2 regions of the Pseudoalteromonas sp. PB2-1 genome follow, and region 1 is predicted to be linked to the other one. Evidence: predicted binding sites of a transcription regulator. Region 1 holds the regulator's gene; the other holds the start of a gene.
What was found. Region 1 encodes FliA, which starts transcription of late flagellar genes. Its sites were predicted from a motif close to CTAAAGNTNNNNNNNNNNNNGCCGATA; they were not measured.
Positions count from the first base shown of each region.

Region 2: the regulator FliA is predicted to act here: its motif matches at 5,553-5,579, upstream of pomA (flagellar motor protein PomA).

Region 1 covers NZ_CP090667.1:2,573,213-2,581,535, reverse strand. Annotated here, with positions in the region: gene flhF (flagellar biosynthesis protein FlhF) at 1-1,271, shown strand, start outside; gene L0Z67_RS12100 (MinD/ParA family protein) at 1,264-2,124, shown strand; gene L0Z67_RS12095 (RNA polymerase sigma factor FliA) at 2,151-2,861, shown strand; gene cheY (chemotaxis response regulator CheY) at 2,902-3,285, shown strand; gene L0Z67_RS12085 (protein phosphatase CheZ) at 3,303-4,070, shown strand; gene L0Z67_RS12080 (chemotaxis protein CheA) at 4,086-6,368, shown strand; gene L0Z67_RS12075 (chemotaxis response regulator protein-glutamate methylesterase) at 6,444-7,577, shown strand; gene L0Z67_RS12070 (flagellar motor protein) at 7,570-8,323, shown strand, end outside.
Region 2 covers NZ_CP090667.1:835,376-843,698, forward strand. Annotated here, with positions in the region: gene L0Z67_RS03910 (hypothetical protein) at 1-2,068, opposite strand, end outside; gene dxs (1-deoxy-D-xylulose-5-phosphate synthase) at 2,285-4,147, opposite strand; gene ispA ((2E,6E)-farnesyl diphosphate synthase) at 4,235-5,122, opposite strand; gene xseB (exodeoxyribonuclease VII small subunit) at 5,128-5,370, opposite strand; gene pomA (flagellar motor protein PomA) at 5,643-6,410, shown strand; gene L0Z67_RS03935 (flagellar motor protein MotB) at 6,413-7,336, shown strand; gene L0Z67_RS03940 (hypothetical protein) at 7,469-7,960, shown strand; gene L0Z67_RS03945 (DNA topoisomerase III) at 8,012-8,323, shown strand, end outside.

The DNA of each region.
Region 1 (8,323 bases):
TTAAGCCTGAGCCAATGCGTGCTAAACCTGAGCCGCAAGCACAAGTTGCCGATAGCCTACAAGCGTTACTTGAGCGCCAAGCCCCACGCCCTCGTTCGCCTGAGCTTGCATCTATGTTTAGCCAATCTGGTATCGATACGAGCGAACACTATCAACCTAAAGAGCCTAGTTTTCAACAGCAACAACCTGAGTATGCTCAAAAGCCACGCTACCAAGAACAAGCTGCACCTCGCATGCAAACGCAAGCCCATAGCCTAGGTTTTGATGATGACTTAGATGCAGGCTTTGATGATTTAGATTCACCGGTAGAACAGAAAAACTCTGCGCCTGCTAACCAATCAGAAATGGCGACAATGCGTGAAGAAATGAATGCGATTCGTCAATTACTCGAACATCAAGTATCGGGCTTAATGCAGCAAGATATGGCACGTCGTGATCCAACTCGTGCGTGTATGATTGACCGTTTAGCGGGGATGGGAATTGAGCGTGATGTTGCTGAGCAAATGGCGTGTTTTATTCCAGACGATGTTTCACGTCAACAAGCTTGGCAAGCACTCCTGCAAATGGTTGAAAACCAAATGCACACCACCAATAACGAAATCTTACGTCAAGGCGGCGTGTTTGCACTTGTTGGGCCTACAGGGGTTGGTAAAACAACCACCGTTGCTAAGCTTGCTGCGTTAGGAGCCCAAAAATACGGTGCCGACAAAGTTGCATTAATTACGACGGATACATACCGGATTGGTGCCTACGAACAACTTGCTACCTATGGCCGTATTATTGGCTGTGGTGTTAAACAAGTAAAAGATGCAAATGAATTGGCTGAAGTGCTATACCATTTACGTAATAAGCGACTAGTATTAATAGACACAGCGGGAATGAGCCAACGTGATTTACGCTTGACTGAGCAGCTTAATACACTAATGCGTAATCAGCGAGTTGATATTCGTAGTTACTTAGTATTAAGTGCTACAGCACAAATAAATGTGTTGCAAGAAACCGTAAGACACTTTAAAAAGGTGCAACTAAGTGGTTGTATATTCACTAAGTTGGATGAATCGCTAAGTTTAGGTGAGATTATCAGCATAGCGATTCAAAATCGTCTTCCGATAGGGTATCTTACTAATGGTCAGCGAGTTCCAGAGGATATTCGTGTTGCAAATGCCGAAAAACTAGTGAAAAAGGCTGAGCAATTGTATTTAAAACGAGCAAAAGCACAACATTCACGACGTCAAGCAGTAGCGTCGAGCACAGTAGGGATGTATGATTAACACAGTATTAGATCAAGCAAGCGGCCTGCGCAAAATGAATCAAAATAATAATAGTGGCGTTAAAGTTATCGCTGTGACTGGTGGCAAAGGTGGTGTGGGTAAAACCAATGTTTCACTAAATACCGCTATTGCACTCGGTCAGCAAGGAAATCGAGTATTAGTACTTGATGCCGATTTGGGATTGGCAAATTGTGACGTCATGCTTGGCCTTCGTGTTGAACGTAACTTATCTCATGTTTTATCTGGCGAATGTGAGCTAGATGAAATCCTTGTTGAAGGCCCTGCGGGGATTAAAATAGTCCCTGCAACCTCTGGTTCGCAGAGCATGGTGGAACTAAGCCCTTCTGAGCATGCCGGCCTTATCCGCGCTTTTAGCGAGTTAAATACAGAGTTTGATATCTTAATTGTTGATACCGCCGCGGGTATTTCCGACATGGTATTAAGCTTTTCACGTGCAGCACAAGATGTCGTTGTGGTTGTATGTGATGAACCTACCTCCATAACCGACGCCTATGCACTTATTAAAGTACTGAGCCGTGAACATGGTGTATATAAATTTAAAATTGTTGCCAATATGGTCCGCAGTATGCGTGAAGGCCAAGAATTGTTTGCTAAACTATCAAAAGTAACCGATCGTTTCTTGGATGTATCTATGGAATTAGTTGCAACAATACCGTATGACGAAAATATGCGTAAATCGACTCGACGCCAAAAAGTGATTGTTGAGTTGTTTCCTAGTTCGCCAGCAGCAGTCGCATTTAAAACATTAGCAACAAAAGCAGTTAAGTGGCCAATACCGAATCAACCATCCGGTCATTTAGAATTTTTTATTGAAAAACTAGTAAACGGCTAACTATGACAACATCGGTGAATAAAGCGATGGGATATCAATCAGCAAACAATTTGAATGCGATTGTCGAAAAGCATGCCTCTTTAGTCAAAAAAGTGGCATGCCATTTAATTGCTCGTTTACCCGCCAGTGTTCAATTAGACGATTTAATTCAATCAGGCATGATTGGCCTTATAGAAGCATCAAAAAACTTTGATGCAGGCAAAGGAGCGAGCTTTGAAACCTTCGCTGGTATACGCATTCGCGGTGCGATGCTTGATGAAATTCGTCGCGGGGATTGGGCGCCTCGCTCTGTTCACCGAAATGCACGCCTCGTTGCTGAAACCATAGCCGCACTAGAAAGTACTTTAAATCGAGAACCCAAAGATACAGAAGTTGCTGAAAAACTTGATATTACGCTCGATGAGTACCATCATATCTTACATGATGTAAATTCTAGTAAAGTTCTGGGTATTGAGGATTTAGGTGTTGATGAAGACGTTATTACACCTATGGGGCAAGATTTAGCACTAGACAAACCGTTTAATAACGTTAAAAATGAACGGTTTAACCAATCTCTATTAACGGCTATTCAATCGTTACCGGAAAGAGATGCACTTGTTTTATCTTTGTATTACAACGATGAAATGAATTTAAAAGAAATAGGGCACATACTCGACGTAAGTGAATCGCGTGTGAGTCAAATACATGGTCAGGCGATGATTAAGCTCAAAGCAAAAATCAATGACTGGATTAATTAGTAGTAAGTAAATATAGGTTCAAACCTCACCGGAGGATGTTTTGGATAAAAACATGAAAATTCTTGTTGTTGATGATTTTTCTACAATGAGACGTATCATTAAAAACCTGTTAAGGGATTTAGGTTTCACCAATGTGCAGGAAGCTGATGATGGTTCAACAGCATTACCAATGCTACAAAATCAAGAATTTGATTTTGTTGTCACCGATTGGAACATGCCAGGTATGCAAGGTATTGATTTATTGAGAGCTATTCGTGCCGACGACAGCCTAAAGCATATTCCAGTGCTCATGGTGACAGCTGAAGCGAAAAAAGAACAAATTGTTGCTGCTGCTCAAGCGGGTGTAAATGGTTATATCGTTAAACCATTCACTGCTGCGACACTGAAAACCAAATTGGAAAAAGTGTTTGAACGTTTAGGTTAATCTAAGGGGAGAGGCTTATGTCAGCACTTGCTGCGCCTCAAATAAGTTTAGAGCAAGCTCGTCAACTTGTTGAGTATCTTGAAAATGGTGAACAAGAAAAAGCGGATAAGCTAATACTTGACACAGCATCAAAAGAACAATCAGAGCTGTTTGCAGAAATTGGTAAATTAACGCGACAACTTCATGAAGCGCTAAAAAACTTTGATCTCGATACGCGTTTAACTGGCTTAACAACGGAAGCAATACCCGATGCTAAACAGCGCTTAAATTATGTCATGGAAATGACAGAAAGCGCCGCTAATAAGACCATGGATGCAGTGGAAGCAAGTTTGCCAATTGCTCAGCAACTTGCAGACGATATAGCGACGATAAAACCTACGTGGGATCGTTTGATGAATCGAGAAATTGAGCTCGGTGAATTTAAATCGCTATGTCATAGCTTAGATAAGTTTATGAACAGCTCGCAAACTAAAACAGATGAGTTACAAGGCTTGATGACGAATGTGCTGATGGCACAAGATTATCAAGACTTAACAGGGCAAGTTATACGCCGAGTCATCGAATTAGTACGCGAAGTAGAAGACAGTTTAATCAATCTTTTAACTGTGTTTGGCAGTCAAGAAGATGGTCATCAAAAACAAGAAAAACAGGCCATAGAACAAGCACCTGCACAAAGCGATACGCTTGCAGGTCCTGAAGGGCCAATTATTGATAAAGAGTCTCGCGATGATGTTGTCTCAGGACAAGATGAAGTTGATGATCTATTATCAAGTCTGGGCTTCTAAGAGGAGAGTAGCTGCATGAGCTTTGAAGTCGATGAAGATATTTTACAGGATTTCCTAGTTGAAGCTGGAGAAATCTTAGAGCTTTTGTCAGAGCAATTAGTCGAACTGGAAAATAACCCAGAAGATAAAGATTTATTAAATGCCATTTTTAGGGGCTTCCATACCGTAAAAGGTGGGGCTGGCTTCTTAAGCATGACAGAACTTGTTGATGCATGTCATGGCGCCGAAAATGTCTTTGATTTATTACGACAAGGCGGGCGTACTGTTACATCTGAATTAATGGATGTTATTTTACAGGCACTCGATACAATAAATGAGATGTTTACGACCATCCAGAACCGTGAGCAACCAGAGCCTGCGGATCCTGCCCTCCTTGAAGCCCTTCACAAATTAAGTCATCCACCGAGCGCAGAAGAACTTGCTGGTGAAGACACATCAATTACAGAGGGTGTCAGTGCGGCACCAGAAGAGCCCGTTGTTGAAGAGCCTATCATTGATAGCCCAGAAGTAACTGCTGATGTGGCAACGGATAACGTTGATGAAGACGACCCGTTTGCATTTGATATGTTGTTTGATGGTGGTTTGGCTGATACCCAGCCTGAAGCACAAAATATTGATGAAATTACTGAAGACGAATTTGAAAGCTTACTTGATGAACTCCATGGTAAAGGGCAAAGCCCAGCAGCCGTAGAGGCAGAAAAAGTAAGTAATAATAGTGATGATATCACTGATGATGAATTTGATAGCTTATTAGATGAACTGCACGGAGTAGGTAGCTTTGGTGAAGTAAAATCAACTAGCACACCAGAACAAGTGCCGACTGAAAAGCCTGTCAGTACAGTATCAGCGCCTGCTGGTAGTGAGAGTGACGATGAAATTAGTGATGATGAATTTGAAGCATTGCTGGATGAGTTACATGGTAAAGGAACAGCGCCTAAGTCACTAGAGTCTTCATCACCAGCACAGCCTACAGAGCCAAAAGCGCCAGAAGTAGCTAAAGCTGAGCCTAGTAAACCAGTGCCGCAAGCAAAACCAGCAACCCCTGCGCCAGCAAAAGCGGCTCAACCAGCCCCTGTTGCAGCTAAAGCAGAACCTAAGCCAAGTGCCGCTGCGAAAAAAGCACCTGCACCACAGGCAGAAACTACGGTACGTGTTGATACTAAACGTCTTGACGAGATTATGAACATGGTTGGTGAACTGGTGCTTGTTCGTAACCGTTTAGTTAGTCTTGCTAATAATACCAACAGTGAATCTATGGGTAAGGCTATCTCGAATTTAGATGTTGTCACAGCAGACTTACAAGGTGCTGTGATGAAGACACGCATGCAGCCAATCAAGAAAGTATTCGGCCGCTTCCCTCGCGTTGTTCGTGACTTAGCTCGTAGCTTGAAAAAAGATATTAATCTGCTGTTGGTGGGTGAAGATACCGATTTAGATAAAAACTTAGTTGAAGCCCTTGCTGATCCACTTGTGCATTTGGTTCGTAACTCAGTTGACCATGGTATTGAAATGCCTGATGTGCGTGAGGCCGCAGGTAAACCTCGTACAGGGACTGTGACGCTATCAGCATCACAAGAAGGCGATCATATCTTACTTACCATCCGTGATGATGGTGCCGGTATGGACGCCGAGAAATTGAAAAAGATAGCAATCAGTAAAGGTGTTATTGACCATGACCAAGCTAGCAGACTCTCTGATACAGAGGCCTACAATTTAATTTTTGCTCCTGGCTTCTCAACGAAAGAAGAGATTTCTGATATTTCGGGCCGTGGTGTGGGTATGGATGTGGTGAAAACCAAGATCACCCAACTAAATGGCTCAGTTAATATTCAGTCAGAACTCGGAGTCGGTACTGTACTTGAAATTAAAGTACCGCTTACATTGGCTATTCTTCCAACATTAATGGTTATTGTTGGAGAACAAACATTTGCGTTACCACTTGCAGGTGTTAGTGAAATTTTTCACCTTGACCTAACTAAGACGAATGTGGTCGATGGGCAACTGACGATTATTGTTCGCCAGAAAGCCATTCCACTCTTTTACCTCGAACATTGGTTAGTGAAAGGTGCAAATAGCCAAGAACGCAAAGCCGAAGGACATGTTGTTATTGTTCAAATAGGTACGAAACAGGTAGGCTTTGTTGTTGACTCGTTGATAGGTCAAGAAGAAGTCGTTATTAAGCCGCTTGATGCTTTATTACAAGGTACACCAGGCATGGCGGGTGCGACGATTACCTCTGATGGTGGGATTGCACTTATTTTAGATGTGCCAAGCATGCTAAAACATTACGTTGGCTAGCATTATTTAAACTCACTATTTTAAGTGCGCGTGGATACAGCGCACTTACACTGAACACATAACAAGAGAGTGCCAATGGCAGTCAAAGTATTAGTTGTCGATGATTCGAGCTTTTTTCGCCGTCGTGTCAGCGAAATTTTAGAGCAAGATAGTAATATCCAAGTTGTAGGCTTTGCCGTGAATGGCCGAGAAGCTGTTGATAAGGCAAAAGAGCTTAGACCTGATGTCATTACTATGGATGTTGAAATGCCCGTTCTTGATGGTATTAGTGCCGTTAAAGAGATCATGGCTGCTACACCAACACCTATTTTAATGTTTTCTTCATTAACTCGTGATGGTGCAACAGCAACACTTGATGCGCTTGATGCGGGGGCTTTGGACTTTTTACCGAAAAAGTTTGAAGATATTGCCCGAAATAACGAAGATGCAATCGCACTTTTACAAAATAAAGTAAAAGAAATTGGTCGCCGTCGCATTTCACGTTTTACACGTCCTGCTCCGCCACCTCGCACAGCATCTACAACATCTACAAGCACCAGAAGCGGTGGTATTGTTCAGCCTGATCGTAGTTTCAGCCGCCCAGCACCAGCTCCGGCTTCATCGACGAACAATGTGCGAGCTTCAGGCAAACAGTACCAAGTTGTTGCAATTGGTACATCAACAGGCGGCCCTGTTGCTTTACAAACCATATTAACTCAACTGCCAGCTAATTTTCCGCACCCTATTTTACTTATTCAGCATATGCCTGCTGCATTTACACCTGCTTTTGCTGCGCGACTAAATGGTCTGTGTAAAATTAAAGTGAAAGAAGCGCAACAAGGCGACAGGTTAATGCCAGGTACCGCTTATTTAGCACCTGGTGGTCAGCAAATGCTGGTAGAAGGACGTGGAAGTTCTCGAACGTTACGCGTTTTTGAAGATGATAGTCCTCGCATTACATACAAACCGAGTGTGGATGTAACATTTGCAAGCACTGCTAAAGCATTTGGTGGTGATGTATTGGCGGTTGTGCTTACTGGTATGGGGGCTGATGGTCGAGATGGTGCCCGCATGCTAAAACAAGCTGGTGCGACTATATGGGCGCAAGATGAAAAAACCAGTGTTGTTTATGGTATGCCGCAAGCCGTTGCTAATGCAGGCCTTGCAAGTGAGAGCTTAGCGCTTAATGACGTTGCTGCACGGTTAACACGAGAGACTGGGTGTGGATAAACTGTCGTTTCTTGGTTTAATCGTCGCTGTTAGCGCTATTGCTTTTGGTTATGCACTTGAAGGTGGGGTGGTAAGCGCTCTATTTAATGGCCCAGCGCTGATTATCGTGCTAGGTGGTACCTTAGGCGCTGTAATGTTACAAACACCAAGCAGTGTATTTTCTAAAACAGTAAAAATTAGCCATTGGGTATTTTTCCCCCCTTACCACGATATTGATGCTGCGATTGAGCAGGTGAAGCGTTGGTCTCAAAAGGCACGCCAAGAGGGGTACCTTTCGCTTGAGAATGAGGCCTTAGCGCATGATGATCCCTATGCGGTAAAGGGGCTAAGCATGTTAGTTGATGGAGCTGGTGAAACGAAGCTTAGGGATACACTTGAAATTGACTTAATGCTCGAGCGTGAAAGATTAATGGAAGTGAGCCGTGTATATGAAGCCATGGGGGGATACAGTCCAACCATTGGTATCTTAGGTGCGGTACTTGGGCTTATTCAAGCAATGCAATTTATAACCGATCCTGAAAAGCTTGGAGCAGGGGTCGCGACAGCGTTTATTGCGACAATTTATGGTGTTGGTTTAGCAAACTTACTCTTTTTACCAATGGCAAACAAACTAAAGCAACAAATTGAACAAAAAATGCTGTACCACGAGTTACTTGCAGAGGGAATTATTGCTATTGCCCAAGGTGAGAGCCCATTAAATATTGAACTCAAACTTGAGGCGTATCGTGTAGAGCGTCCAAGCTTAG
Region 2 (8,323 bases), 1.7 Mb from region 1:
AGCTAACATCTGCAGCGATATCGCCTCCAGGGCTATTTAAAATATTGTCGAAACGCATTACTAGACCGTTTGATTTCTCAGCCACATAGAGATGGCTGCCTGTGTACATAATATCTACAGGGTTACCAAGCTGACTAGCGGGACCTGCGATGTTAACGCTAACATTGGTTAAACCACTTGCCATTGATGCATTATTTATCACGTAAATTTTACCGTCTGTTGCATCCGCAGCACTGCCTACATCAGAGATAATTAACGAGTCACTGGTTGGGTCGTAGTCTATGCCATGAATGTTGGTTGGCGCCGCAAATGCAGTACCACCCGATGCAGGAGTAATTAAGCGATCTTCACCTGAAATAGTTGTCATGCCAGCTAGCCATTTGCTTTTAACTTCATCGAATACTGCAACCGTGCCATTGGTCAGTGCAACAAACGCTTTATCTGTTACAGGGTCATAGTCAACATCCCAAGGGCGCGTACTAGCACTAGGAGTCAGTGTCATGAGTGGGCTTACATCACCTGTTGCGCAGCTTGAAAATATCAAAACCCCAGGTGTAGTTGGATTGAATTCTGCAACAAATAGCATGCCAGCATCAGATGCTACATCAAGCCCCTTCGGTGAAATAATACCGGTATTTGCGCCAGTAATTAATCTGTCTTGGGCCATTGAAAAGCTTTCGCCATCACGAGAAGTCGCCACTTTAGTTGAAATTGCAACGCCGCCAATTGACGTGCTTGCATTATCAAATGTGGCATAGCTAGTGCCTGATTTGTCGAATGCAACACTCTCAATGGTTCGGCTTGCATTATAAGTCGCAAGCTCAGCTGTTAAAGGAGCATTTAAACGACTAATTTGCCCCGTAGTAGGGCCTACGGCTCCTGGGTTACTGCTGACTGCAACACCAAGTAGCGGCATATTCACCATGATACTATCAGAACTATCTTGCATATTGTTATGCATGATGGTTTCTGTAATTGATTCTGGTTTTGTGGTCGCAGTGACTAAGTCTGGCGAAATATCACCGCTTGGGCCTGCAAATATGTTACTAAATACCAGAACTGCGTCATTTGATTTTTCAGCGACTCTTAAGTCACTCCCTGTGAGGCTTATATCAACTGGGTTACCTAGCATAGACATAGGCCCTGCAATATGACGATCTACCGTGACCATGCCACTGGCTTGTGATGCATCAGAAATAACAAAAATTGCACCATCTGTTGCATCTGATGCACTGCCTACATCAGAGAGTACTAAGGTGTTAGTTTGCATATCAAGCGCGATGCCATGAATGTTGACTGAAACTTTAGCACCGCTGTCATCGCTAGGTGTAATTGTTCGGGCTGGCGTCGCTACAAAGCCACCACTGACGTAATTGTCATAAACTGCTACATCACCATTGGTTAGCGCAACGTATAAACGATCGTTGTCATCATCGTAGGTTAAGTCCCATGGTTTTGCAGCTGTGGTGGTTGTTGCAAGTGGGGCCACATCACCTGCGGCTTCTTTACCGAATACAGTGACTTGCATCGCATTAAAATCAGCAATCAGCACCAAGCCATGCTTATGAGATACATGAATACCTTTGGGATTGACAAGGGTTGTGTTAGTACCGCTTATCATACGATCGATACTGCTGTTATAGCTGCCATCGCCACGACTAAGCACCTGACATACGGTACTTAACGAGCCATTAGCAGAATCTGCTGCTTGCACTAAGTTACCTAAGCTATCGAATGCAACACCTTCATTGGCACCACTATTAAACGTACTTAACTTAGCCGCATTTTGGTCAATCAAGTTGACTGTGCCTGCGTTATCAGCGCCATTGTTAGCTAGAATAAAGGTGGCTGCCGCAAAGCCTGGCGCCCCATTTTGCCCATCCATTCCATCCGAACCATCTTGTCCTGCAACACCTTGTTGACCTGCTGCACCGTCTTTACCATCATCGCCACTACAGCCTGCAATACCAATCGTAACAGCGAGCGCTAAGGCCGAAAATGTTAACTTCATAAGTTTAGACTGAGTGTCAATTTGTTCTACTGCTAGGTTGTTTTTAAACGCTTTCATTTGTTCATACCTTCTTTAATATTCCATCAAATGTGAACAGACATCTGTTTTGCTTAGCACAGCTTAAAAGCATTACTTGCTCACAGGTTAACCTCAGTGAATAAACGAAGAAGGGATAATGTTGGATGCAGAAAAATTAATTATTTTTCAATTTTTTTAGATGTGATTGTTCTATAAATAAAAAAGGAGCTCTATGCTCCTTTTTGTAAATTAATGTCAGGCTATGAATGCGTTGATACTGGTTACTATTCCTTGGGTATCTAATCCCATTTCTGCATGCATCTCTTGCTGAGTGCCATGCTTAATGAATTCATCAGGAATACCTAAGTTCAATATTTTTACACTTGCCTTAGCGGCTGCTAAATACTCATTAACTGCCGAGCCAGCACCACCAGCTATGGCGTTGTCTTCTAATGTCACAAGTACATCGTGCTCTGCGAGTAAGTCATCAATAGCTTGTGTATCAAGCGGCTTAATAAAACGCATATCAAGTAAGCTGGCGTTGAGTTCCTTTGCCGCCAGTTCAGCGTTTTCTAGTAATGTACCAAACGATAAAATCGCCACTTTACTGCCTTTGCGTATAGTGCGTGCACGGCCTATTTCAATTGCGCTCATTTGCGTTTCAACGTCACAATTGCCCGCACTACCACGTGGGTAGCGAACTGCTACTGGTTGATTACATTGGTAACCAGTGTAAAGCATTTGTCGGCACTCATTGGTGTCGCTTGGTGCCATGATGATCATGTTTGGTATGCAGCGCATAAAGCTTAAGTCGTAGGCACCTTGGTGAGTTTCACCGTCTGCGCCAACAATACCTGCACGGTCAATGGCAAATAAAACAGGAAGGTTTTGTAGTGCCACATCATGAATGAGCTGATCATATGCACGTTGTAAAAAGCTTGAGTAAATGGCAACAACTGGTTTTAAGCCTTCGCATGCTAAACCTGCTGCCAGTGTTACTGCATGTTGTTCCGCAATAGCAACGTCAAAGTATTGCTCGGGGTATTCTTTCGAAAAGCGTACCATGCCTGAGCCTTCACGCATTGCTGGGGTAATTGCCATCAGCTTGTCGTCTTGTGCTGCCATATCACAAAGCCAGTCACCAAACACATTAGAGAATGTAGCGGCTCCTGGTTTTGATTTGGGTAGTTTTGACATGCTTGGATCAAATTTTGGTACACCGTGGTAGCCAATAGGGTCCGCTTCAGCAGGTTTATAACCTTTCCCTTTTTGCGTTTTTATGTGCAGTAATTGTGGGCCTTTAAGATTACGCATATTGCGTAAGGTATCAACCAACATGTTTACATCGTGCCCATCAATCGGGCCGATATAATTTAAACCTAGCTCTTCAAAGAAAGTGCCGGGGATGACCATACCTTTTAAGTGCTCTTCCATGCGACTTGCCAGCTCTTTTACTGGAGGCAAACCTGATAGCAGCTTTTTGCTGCCTTCACGGATGTTGGTATAAAAGCTACCTGATAAGATTCGTGCAAAATGGTTGTTTAGTGCACCCACGTTTTCAGAAATCGACATTTCATTATCATTTAAGATAATTAATACGTTAGGGTTTACATCACCCATGTGGTTCATCGCTTCGAATGCCATACCTGCAGTAATCGCACCATCACCAATAACAGCCACTGTTTTTCGATCTTTACCTTCTTTTTCAGCGGCAATGGCCATTCCTAGTGCGGCTGAAATTGATGTACTTGAGTGACCTACACTAAATGTGTCGTACTGGCTTTCTTCGCGAAATGGGAAAGGGTGTAAACCGTCTTTTTGACGAATAGTATGCATTTGGTCACGGCGACCCGTTAAAATTTTATGTGGGTAGGCTTGATGGCCTACATCCCAAACGAGTCGATCAGAGGGCGTGTTATAGACATAATGCAGAGCGACAGTTAATTCAACTGTGCCTAACCCTGAGGCTAAATGACCACTACTTTGCGAGACTGAGTTAAGCAGGTACTCGCGTAACTCTTTACTAAACGCAGGTAATTTATCTTGCGCTAAATCACGCAGCTGTGCTGGCTCGTCAACCAAACTTAATAATGGATACTTGCTACTATCAAGTGTCATGATTTTATATACATCCTTCGCTAACCAGAGTGCATTATAGCTTATTGTGACTCTGATTTTTTAGTTATTTTGTCGTTGTTTTACGCATCAATATTTGCGTTCAACAATATAGTTGGCAAGCCTTGCCAGTTCACTCGTATCGAAATTAATCGCCTCTAAAGCTTGATGTGCCTGTGCGAGTAAATCTTGCGCTTTTTGCTTTGCGCCATCCAGTCCTAAAAGAGCGGGGTAGGTTGCTTTATTCGCTGCAATATCTGACCCTTGTGGTTTGCCAAGTGTTTCTGTATCTGCTTCGACATCTAGGATATCGTCTTGTACCTGAAAAGCCAGACCTATCGCTTGTCCAAACAAATTAAGCTGTTTTAATGTGTACTCGTCACATTGATTGGCACACAATGCACCTAGGGTTATTGCACAATTAAGCAGTGCCCCTGTCTTCAGTTGATGAATACGCTCTAATTGTTCGACACTGATTTCATTATTCGTCGCACTAATGTCAAGCGCTTGACCACCTACCATACCTTCAATACCTGAGGCTTTGCTTAATGAGGCGATCATTTTTATTTGCTGCGCTGGCGGTACAGAAAAAGGATGATTGGCAATTAAGTCAAAGGCAAGTGTTTGTAGTGCATCACCTGCAAGAATAGCGTTTGCTTCACCATACACTATATGGCAAGTAGGGCGGCCACGTCGCAGATCGTCATCATCCATTGCTGGTAAGTCATCATGAACTAGTGAATAGCTATGGATACACTCAATGGCTGCTGCAAGAATATCAAGGTCTTTTTTCTGTGCCCCCATCATCCTACCTGTTGCATAAACAAGGTATGGACGTAATCGTTTGCCGCCATTTAACACGCCATAATGAGTGGCTTCTTTTATTGTTTGTTCGGTATCTAAAGGCTGATCAAAATAGTGATTAAGTGTTGCTTCAACATCATTGCGCGCATCTTGCAGTTGGTCTATTAATTGCACTGAAATTAGTCCAAATTTGAATCGAAATTGCTCAGTGGAGCTTGGCTATCGTTACCCATAAGTATGGCAACTTTTTGTTCTGCTTGTTGTAGTTTACCTGATGAGGCATTAGCTAATGCAATACCACGTTCAAACTGCTTAAGAGATTGCTCTAATGACAAGTCACCCTGTTCCATTTGTACAACAATATTAGATAATTCATCCAAGGCTTCTTCAAAGCTCAAGTTTTCTGGTTTCTTCGCTGCCATAGTGGCCTCACTAGCTGATAGAAAGTGAGGCCAATTTTAGGGGGAATGCTAAACTAGGTCAAAGAATGATGTGTTTTTTTACGCATAAAGCAACGCCAATATGTTATTTTTACGCTTTTAGACACAAGATAAACTTGTAGCTTGAGAAACTTACATTAAAATAAAATTAATTCATTTAATGATTTAAGTATTTCAATTGCTTGCCGATAAGCAGTTAATAATAAAAATTTGATGCCTTAGGGTATCGTGCAATTGTTCCTCTGGAGGGGTATGTGGATTTAGCAACCATAATAGGTATTCTTGGTGCCATAGGCTTAATTGCTATGTCGATGGTGTTAAGTAGTGATGGCCAAGTTGCAATGTTTTATAACACCCCTTCGGTGGTCATTGTATTTGGCGGCTCTATTTTCATTGTGTTGTCAAACTTTACTATGGGTCAGTTTTTGGGCATAGGTAAAGTTGCCGCGAAAGCTTTCATGTTCAAGATAGAATCTCCAGAAGAGCTAATAGAGAAAGCTGTAGAGTTAGCAGACTCAGCCCGTAAAGGTGGTTTTTTAGCACTCGAAGAAGCTGAAATTCCTAATGGCTTTATGCGCAAGGGCGTTGATATGCTCGTCGATGGTCATGACGCCGATGTGGTTCGTGCTACCTTGCAAAAAGATATCGCACTTACTGCCACTCGTCATGAGCATGGCGCGGGACTATTTAAATCGTTAGCCGACATAGCTCCTGCAATGGGTATGATAGGCACGCTAATTGGTCTTGTTGCCATGTTATCAAATATGGATGATCCTAAAGCCATCGGTCCTGCGATGGCCGTTGCACTATTAACGACATTATATGGCGCGTTCTTAGCGAATGTGGTTGCTATTCCAATTCAGGTAAAACTAGAGCTACGTAAAGACGAAGAGGCTCTTAACCAACGCTTAATTCTCGACGCGGTACTGGGTATTCAAGATGGTCAAAACCCGAAAGTAATCGAGGGTATCTTGAAAAACTACTTAGCAGAGTCTAAACGAAAAGTGGATACTGAGGAGTAAGCATGTCTGATCAAGAGTGCAAATGTCCACCTCCGGGTTTACCAGCTTGGATGGGAACCTTCGCAGATTTAATGTCACTGTTAATGTGCTTCTTTGTACTCTTGCTTGCCTTTTCTGAAATGGATGTCCTTAAATTTAAGCAAATTGCTGGCTCAATGAAGTTTGCTTTTGGTGTGCAAAACAAAATTGAAGTAAAAGACATCCCAAAAGGAACTTCAGTAATAGCCATGGAGTTTACGCCAGGTAAACCTGAGCCTACGCCTATCGAAACAATTCAACAACAAACGGTTGAAATGACCCAGCAGATGTTGGAATTCCAAGCCGGTGATGAAAGCTCAGCAGGTGGACGTCAAGAGCAGCGTGGTAATAAGCGTGGCGGTGAGTCTCAAAGTACAGCGCAAGAACAAGCGATGGATCAATCTATTTCCGCTGCGAATCAAGAACAAACCAACGAGCTTGTGAAGAAAATTGCGCAACAACTTGAACAACAGATTATTGATGGGGCGATTGAACTAGAGTCTTTAGGCCAGCAAATTATTATTCGTATTCGGGAAAATGGCTCATTTCCTTCAGGGAGTGCGTTTTTACAGCCTAAATTTAAACCAATTATTCGAGATATTGCAACCTTGTTAAAAGACGTGCCTGGCGAAATAACGGTATCTGGTCACACTGATGATTTTCAGGTTTCCAATGAGCTATATACCAATAATTGGGATTTATCTTCAAAGCGTGCAGTTGCAGTTGCAAGTGAAATGGAAAAAGCCCCAGGTTTCGATAAATCGAGAATGGTCGTAGTGGGCCATGCTGAAACGAGGCCACTTGTTCCCAATGTTACCGATGAAGATAGAAAGCGTAACCGTCGCGTCGAAATCTCAATTATGCAAGGCAAGGCGCAAGAGTCGGATCCTATTGATGTAAGACCCTAAATCAGTTACAGTTACAATTAGTTAAAGAATGTAATGGGTATAAGAATGAAAAAGCTCGATAAATATTGCTACCTGCCAGGTAACGGTGATGGTAACGATGGTAAAACAGAAAACTGATTAAGGTCGTTACTTGTGCCTGATTGGTTCAACTCTTTTATTGTTATATTAAGTAATAGCTGGGTGTTCATTCTGAGCCCAGCTATTTTTGTTTTTTATATCAGAAATGATTGGCTCGCCTTCAGGTTTTCTGTAATAACCGCTAGTTTTTTTCTATATGGCACTCTTATCCATTCAAGCCTGAGTGAGTTTGATGACATCTTTGTTTGGCGTTACGTTGTATGGGCATTTAATGACATAGCATGGATGGCCATCATTGCTTATCTTGGTATAAAAGATAAGGTTTATCTTTGGCAGAGCGTACTAGGGCAGTTAGTTGTTGTAATGGCACCCATATTACAACTATTTCGCGTAATTGATATTCACTTATGGGATTTATCGTATAGCACATATATGTATAAAACCTTACTCCCTGTTATTAATATAGGCACCGTAGTTGTATGTTATTTGCCTATGATTTATTTATTTACCCGTCGCAATAGGCTCGCCGAGACCATTCCTAAGTAAAAAATGCTGTGTTAGACTACTGTTTATAAAAACAGTATTTAGTGTTGCGTTATGAAACTTTACATTGCCGAAAAGCCGTCCCTTGCACGAGCCATTGCTGATGCACTACCAAAACCACAAAAAAAGCAGGAAGGTTATATTGAGCTTGCTAATGGTGATTGTGTTTCTTGGTGTATTGGTCATTTGCTTGAACAAGCTGAGCCTGACGATTACGATGCAAGTTTTAAAAAGTGGCGATTTGAGCACTTACCTATCGTGCCTGAACAATGGCAGTTAAAACCTAAAGCAAAAACACGCAAACAACTCACCGTATTAAAAAAGCTGATTAAGCAAGCGAGTATAATCATCCATGCTGGTGACCCT